Regions from separate parts of the Chryseobacterium sp. AG844 genome, predicted to be linked through region 3. Evidence: riboswitches for the same ligand, from Rfam matches in the RefSeq annotation. Region 3 holds a riboswitch; each other region holds the start of a gene.

Region 1 (10,471 bases), on a different contig from region 3:
TATTTTTTTTAAGGAGGCGTATTTTTGTAGAAACAAAAATTGAATGGATTTTAGATATCAGGATCCGTATCCTATTCAGAAAGATGATACGGTGTACAAAAAACTTACATCAGATTATGTAAAGGTTGAAAAGCTGGGTGACAGAGAAATTTTAACAATAGATCCGAAGGGACTGGAGTTATTGGCAGAAGAAGCCATGGCAGATGTTTCTTTCATGCTTCGTTCTTCACACCTGGAAAGCCTTAGAAGAATTATTGATGATCCTGAAGCTACAGATAATGACAGATTCGTTGCTTACAACCTTTTACAGAATGCTGCAGTAGCTGCAGAAGGAGCTCTCCCTTCATGTCAGGATACAGGTACTGCGATTGTAATGGGAAAGAAGGGAGAAAATGTATATACAGGAGTAGATGATGGCGAATACCTGAGCAAAGGAATTTACAATACCTATCAGAAAAGAAACTTAAGATATTCTCAGGTCGTTCCTTTAACGATGTTTGATGAGAAGAATTCCGGATCCAACCTTCCTGCACAGATTGATATCTATGCTAAAAAAGGAGATTATTATGAATTTTTATTCTTAACGAAAGGAGGAGGTTCCGCCAATAAAACATTCTTATATCAAAAAACGAAATCTTTACTGAACGAAAAATCTCTTGAAGAATTCATCAAAGAAAAAATTTCAGACCTTGGTACCGCTGCATGTCCGCCTTACCACTTAGCATTGGTAATCGGAGGAACTTCAGCTGAAGCCAATCTTGCAGCCGTTAAAAAAGCATCAGCAAAATATTATGATCATCTTCCGACAGAAGGAAATGAGGCCGGACAGGCATTCAGAGATCTTGAATGGGAAGCTAAAGTTCAGAAAATCTGCCAGAAAAGTGCTATCGGAGCTCAGTTTGGAGGAAAATACCTTACTCACGATGTAAGAGTGATCAGACTTCCGAGACACGCGGCATCTTGTCCTGTTGGAATGGGCGTTTCCTGTTCTGCAGACAGAAATATCAAAGGAAAAATTACCAAAGAAGGAATCTTCCTGGAGCAGCTGGAACAGGATCCGAAAAGATTCTTACCTGATACGCCTCCACATCTGGAAGAAGCTGTTGAGATTAATCTGAACAAACCAATGCCGGAAATTCTTGCTGAACTTTCCAAATATCCGATCAAAACAAGATTAAAACTGAACGGAACATTAATCGTTGCAAGAGATATTGCTCACGCAAAAATCAAAGAAATTATCGACAGCGGGAAGCCAATGCCGGACTATTTCAAAAATCACCCGATCTATTATGCAGGACCTGCAAAAACTCCGGAGGGAATGGCTTCAGGAAGTTTCGGGCCTACTACTGCCGGAAGAATGGACGTTTATGTAGACGAGTTCCAAAGCCATGGCGGAAGTATGATCATGCTGGCAAAAGGAAACAGAAGTAAGGATGTTACCAATGCATGTCATAAATACGGAGGTTTCTATCTTGGATCTATCGGAGGGCCGGCTGCTATTCTTGCGAAAGACAATATTGTGTCTGTAGATGTAGTCGACTTCCCGGAATTAGGAATGGAAGCCGTAAGAAAAATTGAAGTAAAAGACTTCCCTGCATTCATCATTTCCGATGATAAGGGCAATGATTTCTTTGCAAATCTTGCTCACTAATTAGTTTAAAATTAAAATAAATAACAAAATAGAACGCTGATCTTTTGTGTAAAAAGGAAAAAAGTTCTATTTTTGCCTAAAATCTTTAAGAGAATGATAACGATATTATCAGCATTTTGGCCGTTCTACCAGTTCCTTTGGACTATATTCTTCATTACTATGTTCCTAGTAGGATTCTGGTGTATTTTTATGTTCTTCGGATTAGTAATCCCAATGTGGCTAACTGAAGGTTTGAAAGAGTATTTCGGAAAAGTAAAGCCTTTCGACCCTGAAGATATCAGAAGAAAGCTTATTACTGAGCAGGAAGGTGTAGAAGTTATCTATAACGAGCCGAAAGGAAACGGACCTTTCCTTCACGATCACGGACATCATCATTAATTGATTGTCATTGCTTTTTCACCTGAATTCTGAAAAAGTAATATCAAAGCAAAACAACATATATAGACCGCTTAAGCAATTAAGCGGTTTTTCTATTTATTATTTCTCAGACTCTCCGGAGATACCCCAAATTTCTTTTTAAATGCCCTCGTAAAGTTCTGGAGATACTCATAACCGCACTCAATAGCAATTTCTTTGATCATAATTTCTTTATTGGTAATCATTTTCTTTGCTTTCAGCATCCTGAGCTCTGATATATAATGAGCAATCGTTGTATGATACTGCGTTTTGAATTCCTTTCTGACAGTATTCTGGTTCAGTCCAAAATATTTTCCAATTTCCTCTGCTTTTATATTTCTATGGTAATTTTCATCAATGAATTTCCTGATCATTTCAGACGTTTTTGGAGTGTCTTCGAAAATGTTTTTCTCATTAAATTGCTCAAAGATCAGGATAAGAAGTTTGATAATCTTTGCTTCTATAAATAACTTCTGCATGATTCCTTTCTTATTATAATCAAGAATCTCTTTTACAATTATATGCATCTCAACCGTCATGTCCGGCGGCGTTTCTTTATGAAGGAAAATGAAATTATTATGAATCATATTTTCCAGAATTTCAGCATTTTCACGATTAAGCTCGGGATTGATGAGGTTAAAAATATATTGATAATTGATCTGAATCTGGAAATACCTCAGAATTTCGTGGTTTTCTGTCCACAGTTCAGCAACACTTTCTTTAGGAGAATAATGGAGGATGTATTGATTTTTTTTGAATAAAAACTGGGTTCCGCAATCATGACCTTCTAAATTAATGCCATCACTCAACATGAAAATCAAATTAAAACTTGATTTCCCCTCCAGCATATGAGACTTGAAGGATTGATCAGGACACAGGTCTTCCTGCATGATGATTTTGATGTCCTCGGATATGAACAAATGTCCACTTTTTAATTGACGCCTCATACAACACATTTTTACAGCCATGGTACAACTTCTTAAGATAAAAGTCCTCCGCGGGATAACCAAAAGTTCGAAAATGATAACTCGGGGTAGATAATGTGAGGTACTTTTGCGCAAAATTAAATTAAATTTAGAATAATTAAAAATAATATTTCATATGTTTAAAGATTTACATTTTGCAATACGGAAAATCAGAACAGGATTAGCATTGCTAACCGTTGCTGGAAGCTATATGTATGCCCAGCAATGGGAAAATGTAGGAGGCATTCAGGATGTATCTGCAGGAGGAAGCAGTTTTAATAATCTTGTTATTGATAACTCGGGAAATTATTATCTGTCCTATTATGATGTTTCTGTAGCTAAAGGTTCTGTTCAGAAATTTAACGGAAACTCGTGGTCTTACCTAGGAGGAACGCCCGGAGTTACTACAGGAACTGCCACCTACAACTCATTGTCTATAAGTCCGAACGGAAACAGTATTTATTATACCAATCAGCTTGGTTATCCAGGCTACGGAATGGAAGTACGCTTATTTACAGGATCTTTATGGTCTCAGCTTCCGAATGTTACAGACAGTTCCGTTAATTATCAGGCTTCTGCCGTTTCCTCTGATAATATCATATTCACGTATGGATCGTATGGTTCAGGAACGGTTAAAAGATATTCCGGAGGAGCATGGGAGCAGATAGGAAATGCAGGTTTTTCGGGCGGTGCTGACTTCGCTGAAATGGTTATCGGAACCAATAATATGATCTATACCTGTAATGTTTCCGGAGGGATAAAAGTATATCAGAACAGTACAGATGCCAGTTCAGCACAAAACTGGACTCTGGTAGGCGGAACAGCTGCAGATGCTTCTTCATCAGGAGAGCAGTATAATGCTGATATTGCTTTAGATGGAGCAAACACAATCTATGTTGCTTATGTTTCCAACTCCGGAGGAGGAAGGAAGTTGAATGTCAGAAAGTTTGACGGAAACTCCTGGGTGCAGGTTGGAAATGCCAATTTTTCTGAGGGAAGAGTACAGCATGTTGCCTTAGCCGTAACAGAATCAGGAAAGCCATATGTGGTAGCCAGCCGTTTTGAAAATGATAATTTCCTGAGAAATACCGTTTATCAATTAGACGATTCGCAAAACTGGGTTCCTTTTGGAGGAGATTTTGTTTCAGCTGGAGAGGCAAAATACAATGATTTAGCAATAGATAAGGCACAAAATTATCTTGTTTTGGCTTATTCCGACAATACAACAAAGGTGAAAAGAATTTCTCTGAACCTTAATCCACAAACATGCAGCAATACAGATCCTGGAACCAATGTTGGTGATATTGGTTGTGTAAGTTTTATGTATCGCGGACAACAGGTGGCTTATACTACGGTAAGAGGAGCAGACGGAAAAATATGGCTTCAGCAGAACCTGGGAAGTACACAGGTGGCTTCATCAGTAGCGGATGCGAATTCTTATGGGGATCTTTTCCAATGGGGAAGATGGGATGATGGCCACCAGCTTAGAAATTCTCAGATCGTACCGGCACCATCTCCCAACACTCCGGAAGGAACAAATACCACTGCGGGAAGTTATGTTGCAGGATCTCCAGGATGGTGGGCAGGTTTTGCAGGTTCAGATACGTGGGCAGGAGTATCTGCTGCGGATGTGAATGCTTCTGCAGGTATAGATCCTTGTAAAGCAATAGGAGCAGATTGGAAAATGCCTTCTCAGGCAGAGTGGACTATTTTAATTGGAGCTGAAAGTATTTCTAACCCAACAACGGCTTATAACAGTCATCTTAAATTACCGGCAGGAGGTTACAGAAGCTCCAGTGACGGGAACTTTACTTTTGTAGGACAACGCGGCTATTTCTGGAGTTCTGATACATCAAGTCTGGGAGGGAAATATCTGTATATCGGATCAACGATTGCCAATCCATCTGCCGGAGCTATGAGAGGGCAGGGATCATCAGTAAGATGTATCAAGCCTGCATCTTCTTTAGGTACTTCAGAAATCAAACTGAATCAATCTGTTATTGAAATGTATCCTAACCCAACCAAAGGAATTCTTATGGTTAAAGCTGATTCAGGAATTGAAAAAGTAAACGTTACCAATGCTGTAGGGCAAAGAATGAATGTACAGTTCTCGGATCATCAGATCAATTTGACTGAACTTCTTTCAGGATTATACATCGTAGAGTTAAAGTTGAAGAACGGACAATCCGTTTCTAAAAAGATTATAAAGGAGTAAGCGGATCTCAATACCAAAGATTTCGCCAAAAGAATTAGTTCATTACAATTACTTTTATTGGAAGGCTCATGAAATTTTCATGAGTCTTTTTTTTATTATTATTTCTCCGAAAAAATAGAAATATTTGATGAATACTGAAGAGGAATAGTGGTCATGAAGAAAAATTTATACTATATTCGATAAAAAATAATAAATGAAAAAGTTTTATTCTGTTGTTTTTCTGTTGATTACCATGGCTGTATTCGGACAGATCAATTATACAATTTCTCCTGATCCGTTCAACGAAACAGATGCGATCACACTTACTGTTCCCGGGGATCAGATTGATGAGTCTGCGTGGGGCGTTTCCAACAACGCCATTTATATCTGGACATGGTCGTTTGACACCAATTATCAGAATAGCCAGGATTGCCCTACCAATGGCAGCTGGAACAATTCCAATGATCTGAATAAGCTGAATTATAATGCAGCAACAGACAGTTATTCACTCACTTTTACACCAACTTCTTTTTATGGAAGAACAGGAATCGGAAGATTTGGGTTTTTATTAAAAGATAAGACGGGATCGCACCAGACTTCACCCGATATTTTTGTAAACGTAGGGACTTTAAACTTAACGCTTACAAATCCATTGGCGAACAGCCTTACTTCAGTTCCTGCGGGAAATTCCATTACCATTACGGCGACGGCAAGTACCAATGCTACATTTCAGCTAAAAGCCAACGGAACTGTTGTCAATTCAACAACAACGCCTTCAGAGTCTTATTCTTACAGTTATACGGTTACCCAGGATGCAAATATGGAACTTGTGGCGACACAGGGAACCAATTCCAAAACGGCAGCATTCATTGTACAGGTTCCGAGAAATGTTGTTTCCCAGGCAATACCCAGCTGGATCAGACAGGGAATCAATTACCATCCGACAGATCCTACCAAGGTGGGATTGGCTTTATATGCTCCGGGGAAAAGTTTTGTTCATGTCATAGGAAGTTTCAATAACTGGACGTTGAATGACACTTATTTAATGAAAAAAGATACCACAAATCCGGATCTATACTGGATTGAACTCAATGGAATAACACCTCAGCAACTCTATACTTTTCAATACAGAACAAACGATTTGAGAAAAGTAGCAGATCCCTATTCGCCACAAATTCTTTCCTCTTATGATGATCCGTGGATTTCCGCTTCTACCTATCCAAACTTACCTGTATTTCCTGCCGGGCAGGGTTTTGAAGTGTCAACATTTAAAACAGGCCAGACCGCTTATAACTGGCAGGTTACCAATTTTCAAAGACCTGCGAAACAGGATCTTATAGTGTATGAATTATTATTGAGAGATTTCACACAGGAAAAGAACTGGCAGTCACTGATCAATAAAATTTCCTATTTAAAGAATCTGAAAATCAATGCTATAGAACTGCTTCCTATCATGGAATTTGACGGAAATCTTTCCTGGGGATATAATACTTCTTTCCATTATGCATTGGACAAAGCCTACGGTACTCCCGAAAAATTCAAAGAATTTGTAGATGTATGCCACCAGAACGGAATTGCAGTCATTCTGGATGTCGCATTTAATCACGCGACAGGACGTTCACCTCTGGTACGACTTTGGAATATTGATCCGGATGGTGATGGCTATGGAAATGTTGCAGCCAACAACCCTTACTTTAATCAGGTTCCGAAACATTCATACAATGTATTTAACGATTTTAACCACACAAGTCCTTCAACGCAATATTACGTTGAAAGATGTCTTGAGCAATGGCTGACTGAATATCACATAGATGGTTTCCGCTGGGATTTAACCAAAGGATTTACGCAAAGCTGTTCCGAAAATGATGAAGCCTGTACCAATGCCTACCAGCAGGACAGAGTTGATATCATGAAACATTATGCCGACAGACAATGGGCGATCGATCCGAATTCTTACATGATCTTCGAACACCTTGGAACTGATGCAGAAGAACAGCAATGGGCGAATTACAGAATAGCAGAAGGAAAAGGCGTTATGCTTTGGAATAAACAGACAGATCCTTACAATCAGAATACGATGGGATATAAGGAAAACAGCAATTACGACCGAATGAACCACAGTCTTCACGGATTTACCAATATGAGTGCCGCAGGCTACGGAGAAAGCCACGATGAAGAAAGACTGATGTTTAAAAACCTTGCATACGGTGCAGCGAACGGAAGCTATGATGTAAAAAACCTGAATACCGCTCTTGAAAGAATGAAAACTTTCGGGGCCACGTTCTTTACTATCCCTGGTCCGAAAATGATCTGGCAGTTTGGAGAATTAGGTTATGAATTCAGCATCAACAGATGTGCAAACGGTACGATAGACAGCGGATGCAGAACCGATGAGAAACCTGTTGCATTTACGCTGGGGTATGATACTGATGTGAATAGAAAAGCAATCTACGATACATGGGCTAAAATCATCAATATCAGAAATACTTATCCGGTTTTTAAATCTACAACCTATACTATAGAGTCCAACAATCTTACGAACGATCCCAATGGCCTGATCACAAGGATTTATGTGTATGATACCTCTATTACAACAGGAATAAAGAATGTTGTCGTATTGGCCAATTACACGACTTCCGCACAGAATGTAGTGCCTTATTTCCCTTACACAGGTCAATGGCAGAATCTGATGGACAACAGTATTTCAAATGTAGCTTCCACAACAGCTCCAATCACTTTACAATCGGGAGAATTTAGAATCTTTGGTAATTACGCGGGTGCTTTGTCAACAGCAGATGTCAATGCCGCCAACAAATTATCTCTTCAGATTGCAGATAATCCTGTCCGAAATGGAATCGCTAAACTGGTTTTCAATAAAGCAAAAAATGGGGAAATTTCAATTTTTGATATGACCGGTAAAAAACTGGATACTTTCAAACTCGATAAAGAGAGCGGAACTTATAATGTGAAGGTTGATTATCCGGCAGGCACGTATCTGGTACAGTTGAAATCAGAGACAGGAACAGCCATTCAAAAGATGATTATTAAATAAAACAAAAGGTGAAGTTGCCTAGACTAATAAAAAATATTGAATATCTTAAAAAACCATTAAGAAGGATTAAGAAATAAAGTATAGTTAAGGTTAATCATTCTGATTTTTAAGCTCCTTTTAATACTCTTAAATTCTTATTAAATCTTAATGGTTCAAAAATAAAAAGTTTAAACAAGTTCCATACAAAATAAAAGGCAAATTTGCGGATCAGCAGATTTGCCTTTTTTTGTAAGTTCAGAAAAATAGTCTACTTTTGCAGTAGATTTATCAAGAAAGGTGGAGGGATTTGGCCCGGTGAAACCTTAGCAACCTGCACAATTCCAGCGTGTAAAGGTGCTAATTCCAACCCTTTGGGAGAGATAATTGAAGTCAATACTCTATATGAATTCCATTTCTTGAAGTCTTGTGTATCTGCGGAAAGATCCGTCAGATTGGTAGTATTAATTGGCAAGAACAAAAATGAAAAAATTAAGCACAGCTGTACTATTGCTTGGAGCAATTCTGGTAGCTGCTCAGGAAAGTGAGGAAAAAGGAAAACAGATCGAAGATATTATCATCGTCGGAAACCGTAATGTCAAAAGAACAAAGCTGGAGACACCGGTTCCTGTAGATGTAATTAATATTGACAAAATCCAGAGAAGTTCTCCCCAAATGACTGCTCAGGACCTCCTTAGTTATGTGATTCCATCGTTTAATGCAGTGAGACAGTCTGCTTCTGATGGCACAGAGCATATTGATCCCGTAACGTTAAGAGGAATGGGCCCTGATCAGGTTCTCGTATTGCTTAACGGAAAAAGAAGACATACAACTTCATTGGTCAATTATCAGAATACCGTAGGAAATGGTTCTGTAGGAACAGATTTGAGTACCATTCCTGTAATTGCTATTGACAGAATAGAAGTGTTACGAGACGGAGCTGCTGCACAATATGGATCTGATGCTATTGCCGGAGTGATCAACATTATTCTTAAGAAAAATGCCGGAGCTTCAGCAAGTCTTACTTACGGATTAAGTGGAAGAAATGATGGAGATACTTACCAGGCAGGAGTTAACTATGGTGCTTCATTAGGAAAAAAAGACGGTTATATCAATCTTTCCCTGCAATTAAGCCACAGAGGAAAAACCACAAGAACTCAAAATCACGATCTGGATATTTTCGGAGATAATTTTGCGTATGAATTTGCAGGTGACGCTGAAGCGGTAAAAGCAGCCAGAGCTGCGGATGATGCCGAAATTGAAAAAAGAGGGTTGACCCGTGATGATTTTAATTTTCAGATCGGAGATGCCCAGATCAGACAGGGACAGTTGTTTTTCAATTCAGAATACCCTTTTAATGATCATTTTAAACTCTATTCTTTCGGAGGTTTCAGTATTAAAGAAGGAGAAGGTTTTGGTTTCAGAAGACTGCCAAGCGAAAAGTCTAATGTGGTTTCATCCATTTATCCGAATGGTTTTCAGGCGGTTCTTGGGTCTCAGGTATATGATGTTTCCTATGCTGTAGGTGCAAAATATAATGTTAACAACTGGCTATTTGACCTAAGTAATACGTTCGGGAGCAATACCTTCAATTATAAGGTAAGCAATACCAATAATGCTTCTCTGGGAGCAAAATCACCCACAAGTTTTTATGCAGGCGCCCATAGTTTTCTGCAGAATACCATTAATCTTGATGTTTCCAAAAATATAAACCGTTTCAATATTGCTTTCGGTGGTGAGTTCAGGTTTGAACAATACCAGATCAAAGCTGGTGATGAAGCTTCTTATACCCAATATGACATCAATGGAAATGTGGCCACTGAAGGATCAACAGTGCTTGGTGCAGGCGGATCTCAGTCCTTTATCGGATTTTCTCCCAACAATGCCTTGAAGAAAGACAGACATTCCACCGCAGTATATGCAGATGTTTCCTATGATTTGGATAAAAAACTGAATATTGATGCCGCTGCCAGGTTTGAAAATTATTCAGATTTCGGAAATACCTTGAATGGAAAACTCGCTGTACGGTATGAGTTTGTAAAAAACTATGCAGTAAGAGCCGCTGTTGGGACAGGATTCAGAGCACCATCATTGCAACAGCAGTATTTTAATAATTCCTATGCGGATATTTCTACTTCCGGTTCAAAGATTGTTACCAAAGGAATATTCAGCAACGATAGTGAAGCTGCCAGAATTCTTGGATTTGATAAACTCAAACAGGAAACTTCTGTCAATGC
Region 2 (10,471 bases), 160 kb from region 3:
GTTATACCGTAAATTATTATGCTCAAGGATATAATAAGACTAACTATAAAACCGCTTCTTCAGAGATTAAAAGTAATGATACTCCAACATATGATATAAATATTAGTCGTGATACCATGCAGAATGATATAGATATTATGCGAAGCAAAAACTTTACATTATCAGAAATGGATCAATTTGGAGTAGGAAAGGACACCTTAGGATATGGGGGATTTGATGGATATATATATCCTGGGGATGGAAGTAAAGTTTATGCATATACCACCCCAAAAAATTTCTGGACGGGTAAATCTGATATTGTATACGCACCTATAACAGCACAAAACAAAAAGCTTTTAGCAGCAACGATGGTACATGAGACAGGGCATGCATATTCTCAAAAAATAGGATTGCTTGATGTGCAGCTAAAATCAGATAGCAGCGAACATTTAGGGATGGCTAAATTAGAGCACTTATACGCAGACAGAAATTTTGTAACACCGACAGAAAGATTAAACAGCGGCTTTTACTGGAGACCATCCGTTATTAGTAGACTATATAATAATTTAGACCAAATCTCCCGAAGTATAGTTGACAACGCATATAATAAGCTTATGCCAGTATTCAACCGATTTATGTTTTATACAAAATAAATGTCATATGAAAAATTATAAAATAATCACTTTAGTTTTACTTATCTTAAGTACACAAAGTTGTTTCACCCAAAAAAAAGATAAACTTCATTTATTCTACAAGGATATTTTGTATTATAATAAAGTCATTGATGAAATTAAATCTTATGATAGTAAAACTGCAATTTATCAAGTAAAACAATTATATCCTGATGGGAACTATAAGACAAAAGCAGTCAAGGTAAACCTGACACAACAAAATCTTCAAGACATTTATGATTTATATTTAAAGCTTAAACCTAAAAATTTACGCAATTGTATATTTGCTGATAATAACGAACTCTTATCAAGCTCAACAATCAGTTTTAATAAGGATAAAAATATTGAGAATTTCCCATGCAATGAAAGCTTTACTGATAAGGAGAAATATGTCCAGATTGAAGCAAAACTATATGAATTCATTTTACCTACGTATAGGTTGCAATTTCCGGATGAATTTATACAAAAATAAATAGCAATGTTTTACATGTGCTAGCAAAACAAAACTATTATATAAATCAATCCCCCGAAAATTGGGGGATTTTTATTTAATAAAAATCATTAAAAAACCACCGCAAAAGCAGTGGCTTAAAAATCAATCTAATTATGGACTATATCTTATAAATTCGGGTTATTCTCAAACTCTCTCTGAGGAATACTGAATAAATAATAATTACTATTTGGTACAAAAGCAGATTTATCCGGTAAATTAAGAACAGAATATTCTTTATGATCCCGATTTTGCCTATGGTTAAATAGGGAGCGCAATCGACAAATATTTTAATGGAGGAAAATCTTTAGGAAAAGCCATGTACAAGAGTATCAAAAATACCATTAAACCCTTAATTAGTAATCAAAAGTTTAATTTTGCACACTAAATGAAATACTTTTTATTTATACCTTTCATGATCTATCAGTTTTTGAAAAAACGAAATAAAACTGATAGTGATGCTTATATGAATAGCATTCTCATTTTTTTTATATATACATTCCTCTATACTTTTTTTTTAATTCCTCAAAGTGTAGATTTTGTATTTATTATAATCAATAAAATTTCTACTGTTCTGGGATTTTCAACGAATAACAAGTTGGTGAAATATGCCTTTTTCATTATATTAACAATACCCTTTTTTGCTTTAATCAGAAAAAAAAGATTGGATACTATAAAATTTAATGACTTTGAATATAAAATAGCTTACGTGCTCACAGGTTTTATCCTCTGGTTTCCTATAGCTTTGTTTATTTTTTTACTTATCAAGCTTTTACTCGTTGAATAGAATGTACTATAAATTTGTAATCTATAAGTTACATCCCAGTGATCAGCTTATTGATAACTCAAACATACTTAAATCAGAGTAGGAATTTTCCTATTCTGATTTTGTTTTTTTGATACGTTTTAAAAATAAAAAACCACCGCAAAAGCAGTGGCTTAAAAAATCAATCTAATTATGGACTATATCTTATAAATTCGGGTTATTCTCAAATTCTCTTTGTGGAATACTGAATAAATAATAATTACTATTTGGTACAAAAGCAGATTTATCCGGTAAATCAAGAACAGAATGTCCTTTACCGTCTACAGTTTTCACGGTACCGTCCGGTGTAGTTACCTGAACTTTTATCGGTTTTCCATCTGCATCTACAAACGGTTTTCTCACTACTGTCCCTTGCGTTCTGATAATATCTGAAAGGGAAAATCCTTCTCCGAATAATTCTTTTCTTCTTTCAATCAGAACGGCATCTACTACTGCATTCTGTGTTAATGAACCATTATAAATATTAGCATTTCTGGCAGATTTCAACTGATTCAATACTACTACCGCTTGAGAAACATTTCCGTTTCTGGCTTCCGATTCCGCTTCGATCAGATACATTTCTGCAGCTCTCATGTAGACAATGTCTGCAATAAGAGTTGGCTTAAATTTAAACTTGGCATACCTCAGCAATCCTTCTCTACCTTTCTGTCCGTCCCATGAAAACAATTGAGATCTGATATCATTAGTATCAAAAAGGTCTTTAAAATAAGGATCCGCCATAAAGCTGTAATAATAACTTCCTGAGGAAGATACATCCAGATAATGGAAGGCATAACTTTCATCAGACTGTTCCTGGGTCTGTGCATGTCCCCAGATCCATTCTGCGTTGTTGATATCATTGAAACCTTCTTTATACTTTTCCGGAGCCATCAGCGGGAAACCTTCCCTTGCAATTTTTGCTGATGCTGAAGCTTTGCTCCATTCTCCTGTATTCAGGTAAGTTCTTGCTAAAAGTCCGTTTACCACAGAACGATTGATCTTATCCTTATTATTTCTTGTATAATTTTTCAATAGGTTATCGGCGTCGGTAAGATCACTTTTAATCAATGTATAGATTTCTTCAAGGCTTGCTCTCTTCTTCCCTACTGTGCTTGTTGTGGAAGGTTCTGTATAAATCGGGGCTGTCAATGCTGATTTGTCTTTAAGATAGCTGAACTGATAAAAGCTTGCCAGATTCAGGTAACAGAAAGCACGTAAGGCTTTTGCCTGGCCTTTCACCTGATCCTTTTTCTCCTGGCTGCCTTCTGTGCCATCAATTCTTGTAATCACATTATTCATATTATTGATAGTGGAATACAACATCGTCCAGATAAACAGCGGGCGGCTTGCTGTACTGTTAACCATTTCTGTAAAGGCATAGGTAGAAGCGAAACCATACTTGTTGGTCAATACTGCCACATCACTTCCCATAGCATCACTGGCTCTCAACACAGTGGAATACCCGATATTGGCATAGGTTGTTCCGTCATTATTAAACTTTGCCCAGGTACCGTTCACTACCGTCTCAGCACTTTCGGCTGTTTTGAAAACTTCTACACTGCTGGCCTGATCAGTAGGAGCTGTATCCAGCTCGCTTTCGCAGCTTGCCAACGACAAAAATCCGATAAGAGCAAATGATATATATTTTAATTGTTTCATTGTTTCAATTTTAAAAGGTTAAAGAGTTGCCTGAAGACCAAAAGTGATCGTTCTCATGGCAGGATATCTGTAATACGTGGTTCCGTCCAAAGCCTGCTCAGGATCCATTCCTTTATGTTTATAGAATGTGAGAAAGTTTTCTGCCTGGATATAAATTCTGAATTTTTTCAATCCTATTTTCTCAAAATAATCTTCAGGAAGTGTATATCCCAAGCTTACATTTTTAAGTCTTGCATAAGTACCTGAATACAGGAATCTTGAAGACGTTGATGTCCAGTTATTTGTTGTTGTGCTCAATGCGGGAACATCTGTATATGGATTATCCGGTGTCCATCTGTTCAGAATTTCAGAACTCCACGCACGTCCTCCGGCACTTCCGTTATGCATAATGGAAGTATAATCGGTATCCAGAATTTTCCCTCCGATTTTGAAGGTCAATAATCCTGAAAAATCAAAATTCTTATAGGTGATACTTGTGCTGATTCCACCTGTCAGTTTAGGCAATGCAGAACCTTGCAATAGTTTTGTCGCTTTTGAGTATTCTGAAGTCGTTCCTTCCACTGAATTTCCACTGGCATCGGTAGAAACTGTTTTCCACAATGGCTTTCCATTGCTTGGATCTACACCTACCCATTCCGGAATAAAGAAATCGTACACAGAACCTCCTACCGTTAACAGCTTGGTTCCTACTACAAGAGAACCGCCAGGTAATTTTGTGACTTTATTGTTTAAAGTACTTAAGTTCACATCCACATTCCACTGGAAATCAACATTCTTAACCGGTGTTGTAAATAATGAAAATTCAAACCCTGTATTCTGAATGGTTCCGATATTAGCAGGGTAATCACTGATTCCCAATGATGGTGCCACCGGCATGTTAAACAGAAGATCCTGGCTTTTTCTTTTGAAGTATTCAATATTTCCTTTAACTCTGTTATTCAAAATAGCGAATTCCAATCCTACGTTTAAGTTAAGGTTGGTTTCCCATTTCACATTATTGGTAGATGTTTTCTCCAATGTTGTTCCCGGTTCTCCACCAAGACTGATAAATCTGTACAGCTCCTGATAAGCGTAATAAAGCGGTTGTCCGTTGGGTCTAAGTAATTTATCATTCCCCTGACCTCCGTAACTGGCACGCAATGTCAACTGATTGAAAACATTCAGGCTTTTAATAAATTCCTCATTCGAAATTTTCCACGAACCTCCCACTGACCAAAACCTGCCCCATCTGTTATCTTTCGCAAATCTTGAAGAACTGTCTGCTCTTCCCGATGCAGATAAAAAGTAAGTATTATTGTAGTCATACTCTACTTTTCCAAGGAAACTCAATAAGCTTAATTTATTACTGTTTCCACTGAAACTTCCCAGCAGAGAAGCAGCATCCGGCTCATAGTAATAAGGCAGTGAAAACTGACTTCTCGTTCCTGAAATCGTCTGATAATCGTATTTGTAGAATTCATGACCTGCTAATGCATTAACGTGATGCTTTCCAAACTTTTTATCATACGTCAGAATATTGCTGGTTGTATAGGAAAGTGTTCTGGTATTGGTCTTCGTCACCGAACCTCCAATTTCAGCACCTTGCCCAAGTAATGGATTTGAATAATAATGTCCGTTATAATTCACCAGATCAACAGAGAAGCTTGTTTTGAATTTTAACTCCGGCAAGAAAGTGAATTCCATGAATCCTTTCCCTGAAAAGTTATCTTCTTTATTTTCGTTTTTGTCCAATGGCAACGTTGCAGCCGCATTTTGGTTCTGAAGTGCATTCGTAGGCCTGTATTTTCCAAAATCATAGATCGGATTTCCGTCGGCATCCAAAACGTAAGTGCCGTCTGCATTTCTTTCATAATAAGGATAGAATGAAGGAATGAATCTTGCCGCATTGATGATATTACTCGCTTTTGAATCCGAAGAAGTAGGCGCCTGCTGAATACTGTTCGTATAGCTTAAATTTACTCCAACATTCAGCCATTTTTTAACTTCGGAATTAATTTTCAGCCTGGTATTATATCTTTTAAAACCAGATTCAATGGCCATACCTTTGTCGTCCAGATAACCAAGGGAAAAGAAGTAATTACTTTTCTCACTTCCTCCGCTGATATCAAGATCCATCTGGTTTCTTGAGGCCACTCTCTGTAAAATATCTCTCCAGTCGTCATTCCAGAGTGGTGATGCTCCCGGTAATAGTTTTCCATCTGTTCCTACCGGTTTTGGATAAGCAGTTCCATAGGGATTGATCCCAAGGGTAGAAACAAGATTATCTGTTGCCATCTGAGCGGCCTGCTGAGAAGAAACTTTACCAGACTGATATCCGTTTCGTAATGCTTCCCAATATAATTGAAAGTACTGATCTGTGTTTACCTGTTCATAATCTTTGACAGCTCTTCCTGAGAATCCCTGGTTGATATTAAAATTAACTTTTGCGTCTCCTTTTTTTCCTGATTTTGTAGTGATGATGATAATTCCGTTTGCCCCTCTTGAGCCATACAAAGCACTTGCTGTAGCGTCTTTCAAAACACTGATGGATTCAATATCACTTGGGCTGATAGAGTTAATATTTCCGTCAAAAGGAATTCCATCCACTACATATAAAGGATCACTGGAAGCACTGATAGAACCGATTCCTCTGATTCTGATAGTAGAAACCGCACCCGGCTGCCCTGAGGCACTGGTCGTCTGAATCCCTGCAACCTGCCCTTCCAATGCTTTGGTAATATTGGTTACAGGTCTGTTATTGATTTTATCACTGGAAATGGTGGCTACAGAACCGGTATAGCTGTTTCTTTTTGCTTTTCCATAAGCTACCACAACTACTTCATCAAGCTCCTTTTCATGAAGACTATCTTTTTTCGCCCTGGAATTCTGTGCACTTACACTGGTGACTCCAAGAAAAAAAGCAGCAACCGGAGGTATCCAGGCTTTAGAATTGAATAAATTTTTGCTAATCATAATCAATTTTAGTTATCATATATTAAAATTTAGCCCTTTGCAGAAAAATCAGCAAAGGGCATCGATAAATACGATAAACCAAATGCTTATTTTTCCTTAAAAGGCTGAACGTAACACCTTGCCCCACGGGTAGGTTGTCAAGACTTCATAGGGTCAGTTCCCTCCATCTTTCTTTATAAGCCGATCGAAATATGGTTGCAAAGCTAAAAACTTTTAGTCTACAAAACAAGTAGACTTATTTATTTTTCATGATAAATTTTCAAAAATTAACTTAATTTTTTAATAAAATCCATCACAGTAAAGAGTTACAAGCTTTACTACTTTCTTAAACATGACAAATATCATTATCAATAATTCAATACAACAAATTAAATCTGTCCAGAAATTTTTGATCTTTAATTGAAAAAAGTTTTTAATTTTATGGTATGAAAGTTTTGATCATTAACGGCCCTAACCTCAATCTGTTGGGCACAAGAGAACCGGAAATCTATGGAAATGTTTCTATGGAAAGTTATTTGGAAAATTTAAGATCCGAGTTTCAGACTCATGAATTAAAATATTATCAGTCTAATATTGAGGGAGAACTTATCAACAGGCTTCAGGAAGATGACTTCGATGCAGTAGTGATCAATCCCGGGGCTTATACTCACTATTCATATGCGATTGCAGACTGTTTAAAAAATATCAGAAAACCTAAAGTAGAAGTTCATATCAGCAATATCTATAAAAGAGAGGAATTCAGACAGAAATCTGTAACAGCAGCTAATACGGATGCAGTCTTATCAGGCTTTGGAATGGATGGGTATCGGTTGGCCTTATTAAGTTTAAAATAACTTATACTTTTTTATTTAACCACGGATTTCACAGATTTTCACAGATGATTATGAAAAATAATTTATGAAGATAAAGGATAAGATTTACTGTAAAAGCATTGGGGTAAATTCCAGACAATTAACAAAAAGAAAATCTTATATCGTTGAAGAAATAAATGCTGAAAATATAAGAATCTGGAATGATGAAGGAAAGCTCAGATGGTATTCTAAGTTTTATTTCTGCTTGGAGAAAGAACCGGAAATTATTTCCATTCATATTGATGATGAAATAGTAGAGGATACTGAATCTGCAATAGAAGTCACCATTGAATTTTCTGACAAAACAAAATATTGGATGACCTTCACTACCCCAAAGTATTTAAATAAAATATTGGACGGAAAGTCTTACTTTTCTTCAAAGCATTTTATGATTATAAAATATCTGACTGAAGAATCAATCAAATCAACAGTCCTGAAACTGGATGAACAGAATGAATTGATTGAAAGTTGTAAAAAATACTAATAAGAAAGCCTCATCAGTGATGAGGCTTTTTGTATGTTGATTGGTAACTATTAGATAGTCTGTTCCTGCAATTGAGGTCCTGAAGCAACTAATTTCTTACCTTCTTCAGTATTACAGTACTGCTCAAAATTCTTGATATATCTTGAAGCAAGATCTTTTGCTTTTTCTTCCCATTCTGAAGCACTTTCATAGGTATCTCTAGGATCTAAAATACCTGTAGAAACATTTGGTAATTCAGTAGGAATTTCAAGGTTCATGATCGGAACCTGAGTTTTAGGAGCATTATCAATAGAACCGTCAATGATGGCATCAATGATTGCTCTGGTATCTTTAAGAGAAATTCTCTTTCCGGTACCATTCCAACCTGTGTTTACCAAATAAGCCTTAGCTCCGTGCTCTTTCATTTTGCCGATTAATGTTTTAGAATACATTGTCGGGTGTAAGGTAAGGAATGCTTCACCAAATGCAGGTGAGAAAGATGGTTGAGGTTCTGTAATTCCTCTTTCAGTTCCTGCCAATTTTGAGGTATAACCGCAAAGGAAGTGGTACTGCGCCTGATCTTCATTCAGGATAGAAACCGGAGGAAGTACTCCGAATGCATCTGCTGAAAGATAAACAATCTTTTTCGCATGACCTGCTTTAGACGGCAAAACAATTTTGTTGATATGATAGATTGGATAAGAAACTCTTGTGTTCTCAGTGATAGATCCGTCTGTATAATCTGCTACTCCATTGTTAACAACAACGTTTTCAAGAAGTGCATCTCTCTTGATGGCAGCGAAGATATCCGGTTCTTTTTCTGCGGATAAGTCGATAACTTTAGCGTAGCATCCGCCTTCATAGTTGAATACTCCGTTGTTATCCCATCCGTGCTCATCGTCACCGATAAGGTATCTTTTAGGATCTGCCGATAAAGTTGTTTTACCAGTTCCTGAAAGACCAAAGAATAAAGCTACATCACCTTTTTCTCCTACGTTAGCAGAACAGTGCATAGAAGCCATACCTTTTAATGGAAGATAGTAATTCATCATAGCAAACATTCCTTTCTTCATTTCACCTCCGTACCATGTACCTCCGATAATCTGTAGTTTTTCAGTAAGGTTGAACATGATGAAGTTTTCAGAGTTTAATCCCTGAGCTTCCCAGTTCGGGTTGGTAGTCTTTGATCCGTTGATAACTGTGAAATCCGGCTCGCCAAAGTTTTCAAGCTCATAGTGAGAAGGACGAATGAACATATTAGTAACAAAATGTGCCTGCCATGCTACTTCAACGATAAATCTTACTTTAAGTCTCGTATCCGCATTCGTTCCGCAGAATGTATCTACTACATAAATCTTTTTAGATCCGGCAAGCTGGTTCAGCACTAGTTCTTTACAAGACCCGAAAATTTCTGCTGTTGTAGGTAAGTTTACTTTACCATCCCAGAAAATTGTATCTCTTGTAACATCATCCTGAACAATATATCTGTCTTTAGGTGAACGACCTGTGAAAATTCCTGTTTTTACTGATACTGCGCCTGATTCTGTAAGCTCAGCTTTCTCAAACCCCTGATTTTCAGGAGAAACTTCAGCCTGATATAATTCTTCATAAGAAGGATTATACACTACTTCATAGTTTCCTTTAATCCCTAATTTCTCTAAATCCTGGATGATTTTAGTGTTTTTCATTTTACTTATATTTTCTATTTCTTTATTGCTTTCAACAAAAATAATATTAATTATTTGTTAAAGGTGGTTTAAATATACTGATATAAGTCAGAATGGCAAATAAAAAAACAGGATTGTAATATATTGATTATAAACCAATTATATTATCCCATTCAAAAACGGTCGTAAAACCTTTCTCCCAAAAATAGTTCTTATAGTCCCCAAATTTCGCACTCATCACAAAATCTCCACCCCATGCACCTAAACTTTTGACAAATGAAGGGCAATCTGAGAAAAATTTTTCTCTAACTGTGAGAATTTCAAGAAAATCGGCAATTTTTCGCTCATGAATCATCATTAATGCAGAAAAATTTTCCAATTCATCGCATAACATAATTTTCTTTGTGATATCCGAAAATTCATCAACCAATTCCGGGGACTTCTTTTTTGATTTGTAAAAATTGATTCCTTCTCTACTATCCTGCTTCTGATTTAAATGAATAAAAATCAGTTCATTTTTAAAGGACGGATTAAAATCTACTTTCTCATATTTTATCTCAGGTTTACTTTGGAAAAGCACTGCGGACTTTTCTTTTGCAACTGCAATGTCATATCCACTGCCTCCCAAACTGATGGTGTTAAGATGAAAAGGATCTATTTCAGCCCATTCCGCCAGGTTATTCATCAGGGTGGAACTGCTCCCAAGCCCATAATCCGCAGGAAACTGAAGATTTGTTTTTAAATAATAAGTAAGGTCTGTTTTGAATTTACTGTCAGAAAGCAGCTGAACATTTTGTAATGTTTTGGTAATAAACTCAGCGCTTGATGGAATATTGGTTTCTAAGATCTGCCAGTTTTTATAATCAATGACAGCTTTTAACCATAATGTATTCTGATGATAGGCTTCCCAAAGAATAAGAGATTTTCCATCTTC
Region 3 (10,471 bases):
CGGAAATTTAAAAATCAATATCAGGCCTTTAAACCATAACAATAATAACCATGAATAAAACTTTCAAAACATATGCTGTAATTTTCGTCATTGTGATGATTATTCTGGCATTGCTTGAAGTTAACAAAAAAGAAACGACAGACTGGCGGAAGAATTTTGATATCAACGAAAAATCTCCGTTCGGGTTGTTTGTTTTCAATAAAGAAGCCAACAATCTTTTTAAAAATAAGCTGAAGAAGATTGAGCAGGTTCCTTACGAATATTACAGCCAGCACAAAAAACAGGCTCACAATATTGTAGTCATTGAAAATAATCTTGACAGAGAGTCCTGGCATAAAATTCTGACTCAGATATCCGAAGGTTCAGACGCATTTCTGATGGTAACCCGTATGCCTAAAGAAATTTCAGACAGTATTGGATACTACGATTCTGAAATTTCTTTTGAAGAAGAAAATGTCCTGAAACTTACCGATAAAAAATTTCAGAATGATTTTATTAAGCTGGATAAATTCCCGTCGGGCAGAGGATTCTCATTCATAAAACCGGGAGTGGAAGTACTGGGAAAAACGGTAGAGAAAAAGAATACAGATCAGGCTAATTTTATTAAGGTGAAGTTTGGCAAAGGATATATTTATGCTCATACCGAACCTCTTTTCCTGACGAATTATTATCTTCTGAAACCCGGAAATGTAAAATATGCTCAAGACGTATTTTCATATCTTCAGGATAGGGAAACCCTTTGGTTTGTCTCAAACAAAAGCTATGAATCACGCTTTTTTATGAGATTTATATTGTCAAATCCGGCTCTAAAATATGCATGGTGGGTATTTTTAGGAGGGCTTATTCTTTTTATCTTCTTTAATGCAAAAAGGAAACAGAGGATAGTCCCAGTAACAGAACCATTGAGAAATACTTCCCTGGATTTTGTGAAAAGCATTGGAAATCTGTATCTTCAGGAAGGCGATTTCCATGATATGATGGCCAAGAAAGCTCAATATTTCCTGAACAAGGTAAGAATGGATCTGTTGATAGACACCCGGAATTTAGATGAAGAATTCGCGAAAAAATTACAGTTGAAAACCGGGAAAACCATGGAAATGATCAATGAAGCTATGGTACTTATCAAAAAAGCCCAGGATCCTTACGCGAGCGTAATGAAAGAAGACCTTACAAGGATCAATAAGGTCCTTGGTGAAATACTTAAATAATATAACAATAGAAATAACCTAACAATGTAGATTTGCTCAATGCTGTCACCATTCAAAGAGATACATTGTTAGAATGATAAATAAAAATTTTATTATGGAAAACCTGGATAACCCCAACATAGAAACCCCAAGCTCTATTAATCTTAATAAGCAGGAAGAGCAGTTTCAGTCGAGAATTGATATGATTGAACTTCGTGCAAGTTTGGAAAAAGTAAAATCTGAGATCGGAAAAGTGATCGTAGGGCAGGAGAAAATGATTGAACATCTTTTGGCAGCTTTGCTTTCAAACGGACATGTTTTGATTGAAGGTGTTCCGGGAGTGGCAAAAACAATCACTGCAAAACTATTAGCCAAAACCATTGACGTAGGTTTCAGCAGAATTCAGTTTACACCGGATCTTATGCCTTCCGATATTTTGGGAACATCCGTTTTCAATGTGAAAAACTCAGAATTTGAATTTAAAAAAGGACCTATCTTCTCCAATTTCATCCTGATTGATGAAATCAACAGATCGCCGGCAAAAACGCAGTCTGCATTATTTGAAGTCATGGAAGAAAGGCAGATCACGATGGACGGTACACGATATACCCTTGAGGAACCTTTCCTGGTGATCGCTACACAAAACCCTATTGAACATGAAGGAACGTACAGGCTTCCGGAAGCGCAGCTGGACCGTTTTTTATTCAAAATCAATGTAGGATATCCTGATCTTGAGCAGGAAATTGCGATCATTAAAAATCAGCACGAAAGCAAAAAAGAAGATAAAACAGAAGGAATCAACCGCGTGATCACAGCTGAACAATTGAAAAACTACCAGCATCTGGTAAAAGAAATTATTGTTGAAAGCCAGCTGATGGAATATATTGCTAAAATTATCATCAATACCAGAGAAAACCAATTCTTATATCTTGGAGCTTCACCACGAGCTTCATTGGCACTTCTTACGGCATCAAAGTCATTTGCCGCTTTAAGAGGTAGAGACTTTGTGACTCCTGAAGATATTAAAGAAGCAAGCTACGCCGTATTAAGACACAGAGTCATCGTATCTCCGGAAAGAGAAATGGAAGGTCTTACCGCAGATGAAATTATCCGTCAGATTTTAGAAGGAATAGAAATACCGAGATAGAACAATAGGTAGTAGATGGTAGGTAGCCGGTAGCAGTTGATTGTGAGTGAATGTTTAAATATTTACAAAATTATTATGTATGGCAAATTTTAAAGAACTTTTAGTCTGGCAGAGATCTATTGATTTTGTTACTGAAATCTACAGAACTACAGAAGTTTTTCCTAAGGATGAGATTTATGGCTTGCCATCACAAATCAGAAGGGCTGCTGTTTCTATACCCTCCAATATTGCAGAGGGAAACTCCAGGAGAAGCAAACCTGATTACGTACAATTTTTAAAAATATCAAGAGGCAGTTGTGCAGAAGTAGAAACACAATTAATTATTTCAAAAAATCTCAAATTTTTAAATGAAAATGAGCATTTAAAATTAAATGAAAAGATTATAGAAATATCCAAAATGTTGAACGGACTCATTAACTCATTACAATAATACAACTGTAAGACCTATGGTGCGTTCACATAATCCTCAAAACCTGTAACCTGCAACCTATCATCTGCAACCTGCCACCTACCAATGAAAAACTTATACATCAATACACGTTTCTTTTTTGCACTCATCGGAGTGGGGATTCTGTATGTCCTTGCATTTTTCTTTCCGGTGCTGATGTGGGTAGCCCATATCACACTCCTGATTTGTTTTTTGGCAGCAATGGTAGATTTTCTGTTGATTTTTAATCAGAAGAATGCATTGCAGGTTCAAAGGATTCTGCCGGAAAAATTGTCTAATGGAGATGAGAATTTTGTAAAAATTGATATCAAAAATAATTACAACTTTACCATAGCCACTAAAATTATTGATGAAATCCCGTTCCAATTTCAGAAAAGAGATTTTCTGATCGAAAAGCAGATTGCTTCCGGAGGAAATACATTTTTTCAATATTCATTAGAACCTAAAGAAAGGGGAGAATATCATTTCGGAGGTTTGAATGTGTACGCATCATCACCAATAGGACTGATTTCAAAAAGATTTATTTTCCAGAAAGATGCGATGCTTCCTGCCTATCCCTCTTTTATTCATCTCCGAAAATATGAACTGATGGCTATTCAGAGTGAATTTTTATTAGGTGGAATCAAGAAAGTCAGAAAGCTTGGACACACCATGGAATTTGAGCAGATCAAAGAATATGTACCCGGAGATGATATCAGAACGATCAACTGGAAAGCAACTTCGAAAACAAATCGTTTAATGGTTAATCAGTTTCAGGATGAAAAATCACAGCGTATTTTTATGCTGATTGATAAAGGACGAACCATGAAAATGCCTTTCAATGGATTAAGCCTGCTGGATTATTCCATAAATGCAACCATGGCGCTGTCTCATATTATTTTGAGAAAAGGAGACAGAGCCGGAATGATGACCTTTTCCAAAAAAGCCGAAAATAAAATTGCTGCTGACAATAAATCCGGACAGCTGAAGAAAATTTCCGAGGCACTTTATAATATTAAAACAGATTTCTTCGAAAGTGATTTCAACAGATTATATCAGGATGTAAAATATTCCATCAACCAAAGAAGTTTAATTCTGCTTTTTACCAATTTTGAAACGTTAGACGGACTAAACCGACAGCTGAAATATCTTCGCGGAATTGCAAAAAATCATTTGCTGGTCGTGGTATTCTTTAAAAATTCAGAACTGCAGACGCTGATCAACAAAAATCCTGAAAGTATGCAGGAAATTTATGACGAGATCATTGCAGAAAAATTTGAGTTTGAGAAGAAACTGATCATCCAGGAACTCCGGAAATATGGAATCTATACCGTTTATACACTTCCGGAAAATTTGAATATCGATGTTATCAATAAATATCTGGAGATAAAAGCGAGAGGAATTTTATAAAATATGTAAATACAAATCACAAAAAATAAATGGAACTAAAAGAAAAAGCAGGTGCTCTGTTGAAAATAGCAGCATTAAATGAAGGGGCAAAAGAATATATTCTTAACAATCCTGAGCTCTTTAAACTCCTGCTTAAAGCAGCTAAAAGATATATAGGAGGCGAAAAAATGGAGGAAGCTATTGCTACTGCTAAAAGAATTAATGCTAAAGGAATTCCCACTTCATTAGAGTTTATGGGAGAAAGTACCCGTTCAGTGAAAGAGTCAGAAGCGGTAACTCAACATTTCCTTCGTTTGATTAATAATGTGAAAGAAGAGAATATTAATTCTATTGTTTCTTTGGATTTATCACATATCGGACTTGCAATTGACAAAGATATCACTTATAGTAATTTAGTATTGTTAGCGGAATCAGCTTATAAAAAAGATATTGAAATAGTGATTAGTGCAGAAGGAGTTGAAAGAACTGATGATATTATTAATACCTATTGTAAAATATCAAACGATTTTTCAAATGTGGGGATTACACTTCAGGCTTATTTAAATCGTACTCCAAAAGACCTTGAACGGATATTGGCTGAAACACAAGGAAAAATAAGAATTGTAAAAGGAGCTTTTGCTGTTCCTCCGGGACATGCTGTAGAAAGAGGAAAACATTTAGACGATTTATATATTAAATATATTGAAACTCTTTTCACTAATAACAGAAAATGTTCAATAGCTACCCATCATAATATCATTCAAAATAGAGTTAAAGAACTTATTGAACAATATGATATTCCAAAATCTAAGTATGAATTTGAAATGTTACTGGGAATACAGGAAGACCTGTTGAATGAAATCCATAAAGAAGGTTACCCGTGCAGGCAGTATATTGTGTATGGTGATGAATGGTATCTGTACATGTGTAACCGAATTGCAGAAAATCCCGATAATGTTTTTCAGGCTATGGTTGATATCATGTCTTAGCCTCAGGTTTAATCCACAAAGTTTTTTATATTTGAACAAGAATATAAAAAGAATTCTGAATTATAAATTCTTACAATGAAAATTACACTCAACAGAATAAACGACGATTTTTTATTTGAATGTACCAATGCTCAGGGAAATTCTATTCTTTTAGATAATACTTCCCAGCCGGGAGCCAAAGGAGTTTCCCCAATGGAAAGTGTACTGATGGCTGTAGCAGGCTGCAGCGGAATTGATGTGGTGTCTATTCTGAAGAAGCAACGTCAGGAAATTAAAAGCTTTCAGGCAGAGGTAGAAGGAGAGAGAGTACAGGTAGAAGATGCAAAACCTTTTAAATCAATTAAAGTTAAATTCCTTCTGGAAGGAGAAATTGATCCTAAAAAAGCATTAAAGGCTGCAGAACTTTCTTTTGAAAAATACTGCTCTGTATCAAAAACGTTAGAACCGAATGTGGAAATCGGATACGAAGTATTTGTGAACGGAGAAAAAATTTAATCTCTTATATAAAACAGGAAAAGCCGGATGTTTCATCCGGCTTTTATATTACTCATTACCAACTACTCATTGCTTATTAAAAGGTGAGCCTTGGTTTTATCAGTTTTGCTACAGTGGCTGTCCATCCTGTCTGGTGAGAAGCACCCACACCACGGCCGTTATCACCATGGAAATACTCAAAGAAGGTAATGTAATCTCTGAAATGTTCATCATAATTGAACTTTGGATTCCCTCCATTGAACGCTCTTTGGCCATGTTCATCCTTTAAAAATATTGAGCAGAGTCTTTTGCTGATATTCTGGGCTACTTCATCAAGGTTTCTTTTATCGCCGCTGCCTGTTGGAAGTTCTACTTTCAGACTGTTTCCATAATAATAATGGAAGCGCTGCAGGCTTTCCACAATCAGGAAATTGATCGGAAACCAGATGGGGCCGCGCCAGTTGCTGTTTCCGCCAAACATCCGGCTGTCACTTTCGGCAGGTGTATAGTAGACCATATTTTCCGTTCCGTGCACAGAAAAGACAAAGGGATTTTCTTCATATACCTTAGACATGGCGCGGATTCCGTAAGAACTCAGGAACTCGTTTTCATCAAGCATTCTGGTCAGAACTTTTGTCAGTCTGTTTTTACGAAGTATGCTCATCAGGTGTTTTCGTCCGTGTCCTTCCTCGTCCCAATGGGAAACGAGTTTGGTAAGCTCCGGTTTATTTTTTAAGATCCACTCCATTCGGGTTCTGAAGTTCGGCATCTTTTCCAGTAAGCGGTGGTCTACAATTTCAACAGCAAACATTGGGATCAAACCAACAATACTTCTTAACCTCAAAGAAACACTGTCTCCGTTTCCAAGCTGCAATACATCATAGAAAAATCCATCTTCTTCATTCCAAAGCCCTTTTGTGCCTTCGCCAAGATTTTCCATAGCCTCAGCGATGTAAAGATAATGTTCAAAAAACTTGATGGCCATATCTTCATACACCTGGTAATATTGGGCAAGTTCCATCGCAATACGCATCATATTCAATGCATACATGGCCATCCAGCTGGTTCCGTCTGCCTGTTCGAGGTGCTGGCCATCCTTTAAAACCATGTTACGGTCAAAAGCTCCGATATTATCGAGACCCAGGAAACCTCCACCGAAAATATTTTTTCCGTTTTTATCCTTTCGGTTCACCCACCACGTGAAATTGAGCAGGAGTTTCTGGAATACTTTTTCTAAGAATAATAAATCCGGCTTTCCGTTATTTTTTTCATCAATTTTAAAAACACGGAAACAAGACCATGCGTGCACCGGCGGATTCACATCACTCATATTCCACTCATAGGCAGGAAGCTGTCCGTTAGGATGCATATACCATTCTTTCGTAAGCAGCAAAAGCTGCCCTTTGGCAAACTCTGCATCGATGATGGAAAACGGAACACAGTGAAACGCCAGATCCCATGTGGCATACCATGGATACTCCCATTTATCGGGCATAGAAATAATATCCTTATTATGGAGATGATTCCATTCCGTATTTCTTACATATTCGTTGAAATTTCTTGGGGCTTCAAAGTTGGGATCACCTTTCAGCCATTTTCCGATATTATAATGATAAAACTGTTTGTTCCAGAGAAGTCCTGCAAAAGCCTGTCTCTGTACATTTCTCTCATCTTCGTTAACGGTATCGCTCTGAATTTCCTGATAAAACTCTTCAGCTTCAGCCTGCCGGGTATTGAAAATTTCATCAAAGTTTTCAAAAGGCTCATCGGCTTCATCCGGGCACAATCTGAATTCAAAAACCTTTGATTCTCCGGCTCCGATAAGCTCATCAATCAGAAAAGAAGCCTTTGTTCCTCTTTTTTCGGGATTTACCGTATCCGTTTGATGGATAATATAATTATTGATTCCGTCTTTGAAATAGGTGTTTTCAACTGCAGGAGCTCCGTAAAGCTTAGAAGTATTGGTTTCATTATCACAAAATACACTTTGTGCATTTGAATTTCTGGAATACAGCTTCTTTATCGAAATACTGTCGTGGGCAATATTGATACTTCCGTCATGAGAAGCATTAAGTTCTGCCTTATAGGTGTTGTATCCCCATTTCCAGTTATTTCTGAACCATGCTGTAGGTGCCACCACGATAGGTGCCTCATGCTGGCTTCGGTTACAGACTGTCACCCTGGCCAGAATATCATTGTGATCGGCTTTACAATATTCTATGAAAATATCAAAATATTCATCATTATCAAAAATCCCGGTGTCGAAAAGCTCATACTCAGGTTCCTTTTTGCTGCGTTTTCCATTTTCAGCAAGAATGTCATCATAAGGAAACTCATTGATCGGGTACTTGTACAGCATTTTCATATAGCTGTGGGTAGGCGTATTATCCAGGTAATAAAAGATTTCTTTGATGTCTTCCCCATGGTTTCCCTGAGGATTGCTCAGGCCAAAGAACCGTTCTTTTACCATTTTATCTTTCTTGTTCCAGAATGAAAAAGCAAAACATAAAAGCTGCTTTACATCGGAAATTCCGGCAATGCCTTCTTCACCCCAGCGGTAGGCATAGCTTTCGGCATTATTATGATTGGTGAAATTCCAGGCATTCCCGTTCGGGCTATAATCTTCACGTACATTTCCCCACTGCCGGTTGCTTACATAAGGTCCCCAGTTTTTCCATTTGGTATCTTGTAATCTATCTTTTTCGGCGGTCATATGGCATCATTTTTCAATACGAAGTTAGTTTTTTTGAGAAGTAATTCCAATTTTTTTCATCTGAACAATTATTAATATGGTCTTGGAATACTTGTATTTAAGGGCTTTTTTAAATATTAAAATAATTTTTTTTTGAAATTAAAAGAAAAGAACTACCTTTGCACCATTCGTTCATTCAAATATTGAAAATGTTATCAAGAAAGGTTGAGGGATTAGACCCTATGAAACCTTAGCAACCCTTTGCGCAAGCAAAGAAGGTGCTACGTTCTACCAAATAATTTTGGACAGATAACTCACTGAAGTTCTTTTTCAGCCATTTCCTGTGGCATTTTCAATTGTATTAAAATTTAATAGAATTGAAAACAGAACTAAACTATATTAATCTTACGTATCAAACTCATTCCCAAAAGGAATACCATATCCCGTTGAGCTATCAGCTCTTTGGGAAAGATCTGTTTACAGCCCCTGTTATCTTAATCAACCATGCTCTCACCGGAAACTCAAATGTATCCGGAGAAAAAGGCTGGTGGAAACAGCTGGTAGGGAAAAATCAGATTGTTGATACCGATCAGTATACCGTTCTGTGCTTCAATATACCAGGAAACGGATATGACGATTTTTTAATTGAAGATTATGAAGACTTTACTCCTTCAGATATCGCTGCGATATTTCTGAAAGGGCTTGAAGTTTTACAGATCAAAAATTTATATGCCATTATAGGAGGCTCTCTGGGAGGAGGTATTGCCTGGGAAATGCTTGCCCAGCAGCCGGATCTTGCTGAGATTTTTATTCCTATTGCCTGCGATTACAGAACGCACGACTGGCTTCATGCACAGTGTCTGGTTCAGAAATTTTTATTAAATGATAAGGAAGAACCATTACAGAAAGCAAGAATTCATGCCATGTTGTGCTACAGAACACCGCAGTCGCTCAATGACAGATTTCAAAACCAATATAACCAGGACAAACAACGCCTGGAATCAGAAGACTGGCTGGTTTATCATGGTAATGCGCTAAACGAAAGATTTAGTTTGAAAGCGTACAAACTGATGAATCATCTCTTAATGAATATAAATGCTGCTGATACAGCACTGGAGAACATTCAGGCACGAATGCACATGATCTCCGTAGATACAGACTTATTCTTCCCGGCTTCTGAAATCCGAATGTGTTTTGAAAACTTAAAAGAGAAAAATAAGGATGTTTCTTATCACGAGATCCAATCTATACACGGGCATGATGCCTTCCTAATGGAATATCAACAATTAAATAATATCATTAAAAACATTTTATAGAAGTAATGAAAAATGCTAACGAAATAAAATTTTTGAAGAACAGATCAATCGTCAAATTTGAAGGAGAAGATTTCCTGGGAGAAATCGGGATTGACGGACGAATTTTTAAAGCGCTTACTTTGGCGCGTATCAGTGTAGGAGTAATCTCTCAGCAGGCCATAGAAAACGGAATTTCTATTCTGGTTCATGAAAATGATGCAGAAAAAGCAGTTGCCTGTCTTATTGATGAATTTGAGGCAGAAAGAAAATCAGGAAAAGTTTCTCAGATTTATAGTATCAATAATGTTTCTGTGATTGGTTTTGTTGCAGAAGATTTCAATAAAGTTTTTGCTGAGCTGGCAAGAAATAATGTTTTCCCGTTACTTTTAAATCAGGTGGCAGGAGAAAACAGAGTCAATATCGTAGTGACCTCTTCGCAGGATGAAAAAACAAGAAATATCATAGAATCTGAAATTTTCAAAAAGCCAAAGACCGTTCATCTGGCCATTATTGGTCACGGAAACGTAGGAAAAACCTTGATAGAACAGGTACTTGAATCTGCAGAAGAAATTAAAAAACGTAAAAAAATAGACCTTAAAGTAGTTGCGGTAGCCAATTCAAAGAAAATTGCCTTCAACAAAAAAGGGTTTGATGCCAATTGGGGAGATGAGGTTTTAACAGCTGAAAGACCGTCAAATGTTGAAGAACTGATTAATTTCTCCAACGAAAATCAACTGGAAAATCTGATCGTTGTGGATAACACAGCAAGCAAAGATTTTGTTAAAAACTATCATGCCCTGGCAGAAAACGGTTTCGATCTGGTTTCTTCCAACAAGATTTTCAATACCCTTCCGATAGAAGAATACAGAAA

What was found. Region 3 has a riboswitch for S-adenosylmethionine ahead of DEU40_RS03850 (alpha/beta fold hydrolase). Riboswitches for the same ligand answer to the same signal wherever they lie in the genome.
Region 1: it holds a riboswitch for S-adenosylmethionine, as region 3 does, so the genes downstream of both, DEU40_RS11415 (TonB-dependent receptor plug domain-containing protein) here and DEU40_RS03850 (alpha/beta fold hydrolase) in region 3, are expected to answer to the same signal.
Region 2: it holds a riboswitch for S-adenosylmethionine, as region 3 does, so the genes downstream of both, DEU40_RS03055 (SusC/RagA family TonB-linked outer membrane protein) here and DEU40_RS03850 (alpha/beta fold hydrolase) in region 3, are expected to answer to the same signal.

Annotation. Positions count from the first base shown of each region.
Region 1 covers NZ_QGTV01000009.1:174,238-184,708, reverse strand. Annotated here, with positions in the region: gene DEU40_RS11440 (fumarate hydratase) at 44-1,651, shown strand; gene DEU40_RS11435 (hypothetical protein) at 1,745-2,029, shown strand; gene DEU40_RS11430 (helix-turn-helix transcriptional regulator) at 2,122-2,994, opposite strand; gene DEU40_RS11425 (T9SS type A sorting domain-containing protein) at 3,149-5,227, shown strand; gene DEU40_RS11420 (alpha-amylase family glycosyl hydrolase) at 5,421-8,258, shown strand; SAM riboswitch class I at 8,520-8,624, shown strand; gene DEU40_RS11415 (TonB-dependent receptor plug domain-containing protein) at 8,718-10,471, shown strand, end outside.
Region 2 covers NZ_QGTV01000002.1:216,361-226,831, reverse strand. Annotated here, with positions in the region: gene DEU40_RS03075 (adhesion glycoprotein serine-rich repeat-containing protein) at 1-632, shown strand, start outside; gene DEU40_RS03070 (hypothetical protein) at 640-1,122, shown strand; gene DEU40_RS03060 (RagB/SusD family nutrient uptake outer membrane protein) at 2,111-3,604, opposite strand; gene DEU40_RS03055 (SusC/RagA family TonB-linked outer membrane protein) at 3,623-6,556, opposite strand; SAM riboswitch class I at 6,640-6,738, opposite strand; gene DEU40_RS03050 (type II 3-dehydroquinate dehydratase) at 6,982-7,389, shown strand; gene DEU40_RS03045 (hypothetical protein) at 7,454-7,891, shown strand; gene pckA (phosphoenolpyruvate carboxykinase (ATP)) at 7,942-9,558, opposite strand; gene DEU40_RS03035 (GYDIA family GHMP kinase) at 9,686-10,471, opposite strand, start outside.
Region 3 covers NZ_QGTV01000002.1:372,650-383,120, forward strand. Annotated here, with positions in the region: gene DEU40_RS03810 (DUF4129 domain-containing protein) at 1-39, shown strand, start outside; gene DEU40_RS03815 (hypothetical protein) at 51-1,208, shown strand; gene DEU40_RS03820 (AAA family ATPase) at 1,303-2,334, shown strand; gene DEU40_RS03825 (four helix bundle protein) at 2,414-2,764, shown strand; gene DEU40_RS03830 (DUF58 domain-containing protein) at 2,849-4,171, shown strand; gene DEU40_RS03835 (proline dehydrogenase family protein) at 4,201-5,139, shown strand; gene DEU40_RS03840 (OsmC family protein) at 5,215-5,634, shown strand; gene DEU40_RS03845 (MGH1-like glycoside hydrolase domain-containing protein) at 5,711-8,326, opposite strand; SAM riboswitch class I at 8,515-8,621, shown strand; gene DEU40_RS03850 (alpha/beta fold hydrolase) at 8,683-9,621, shown strand; gene DEU40_RS03855 (ACT domain-containing protein) at 9,627-10,471, shown strand, end outside.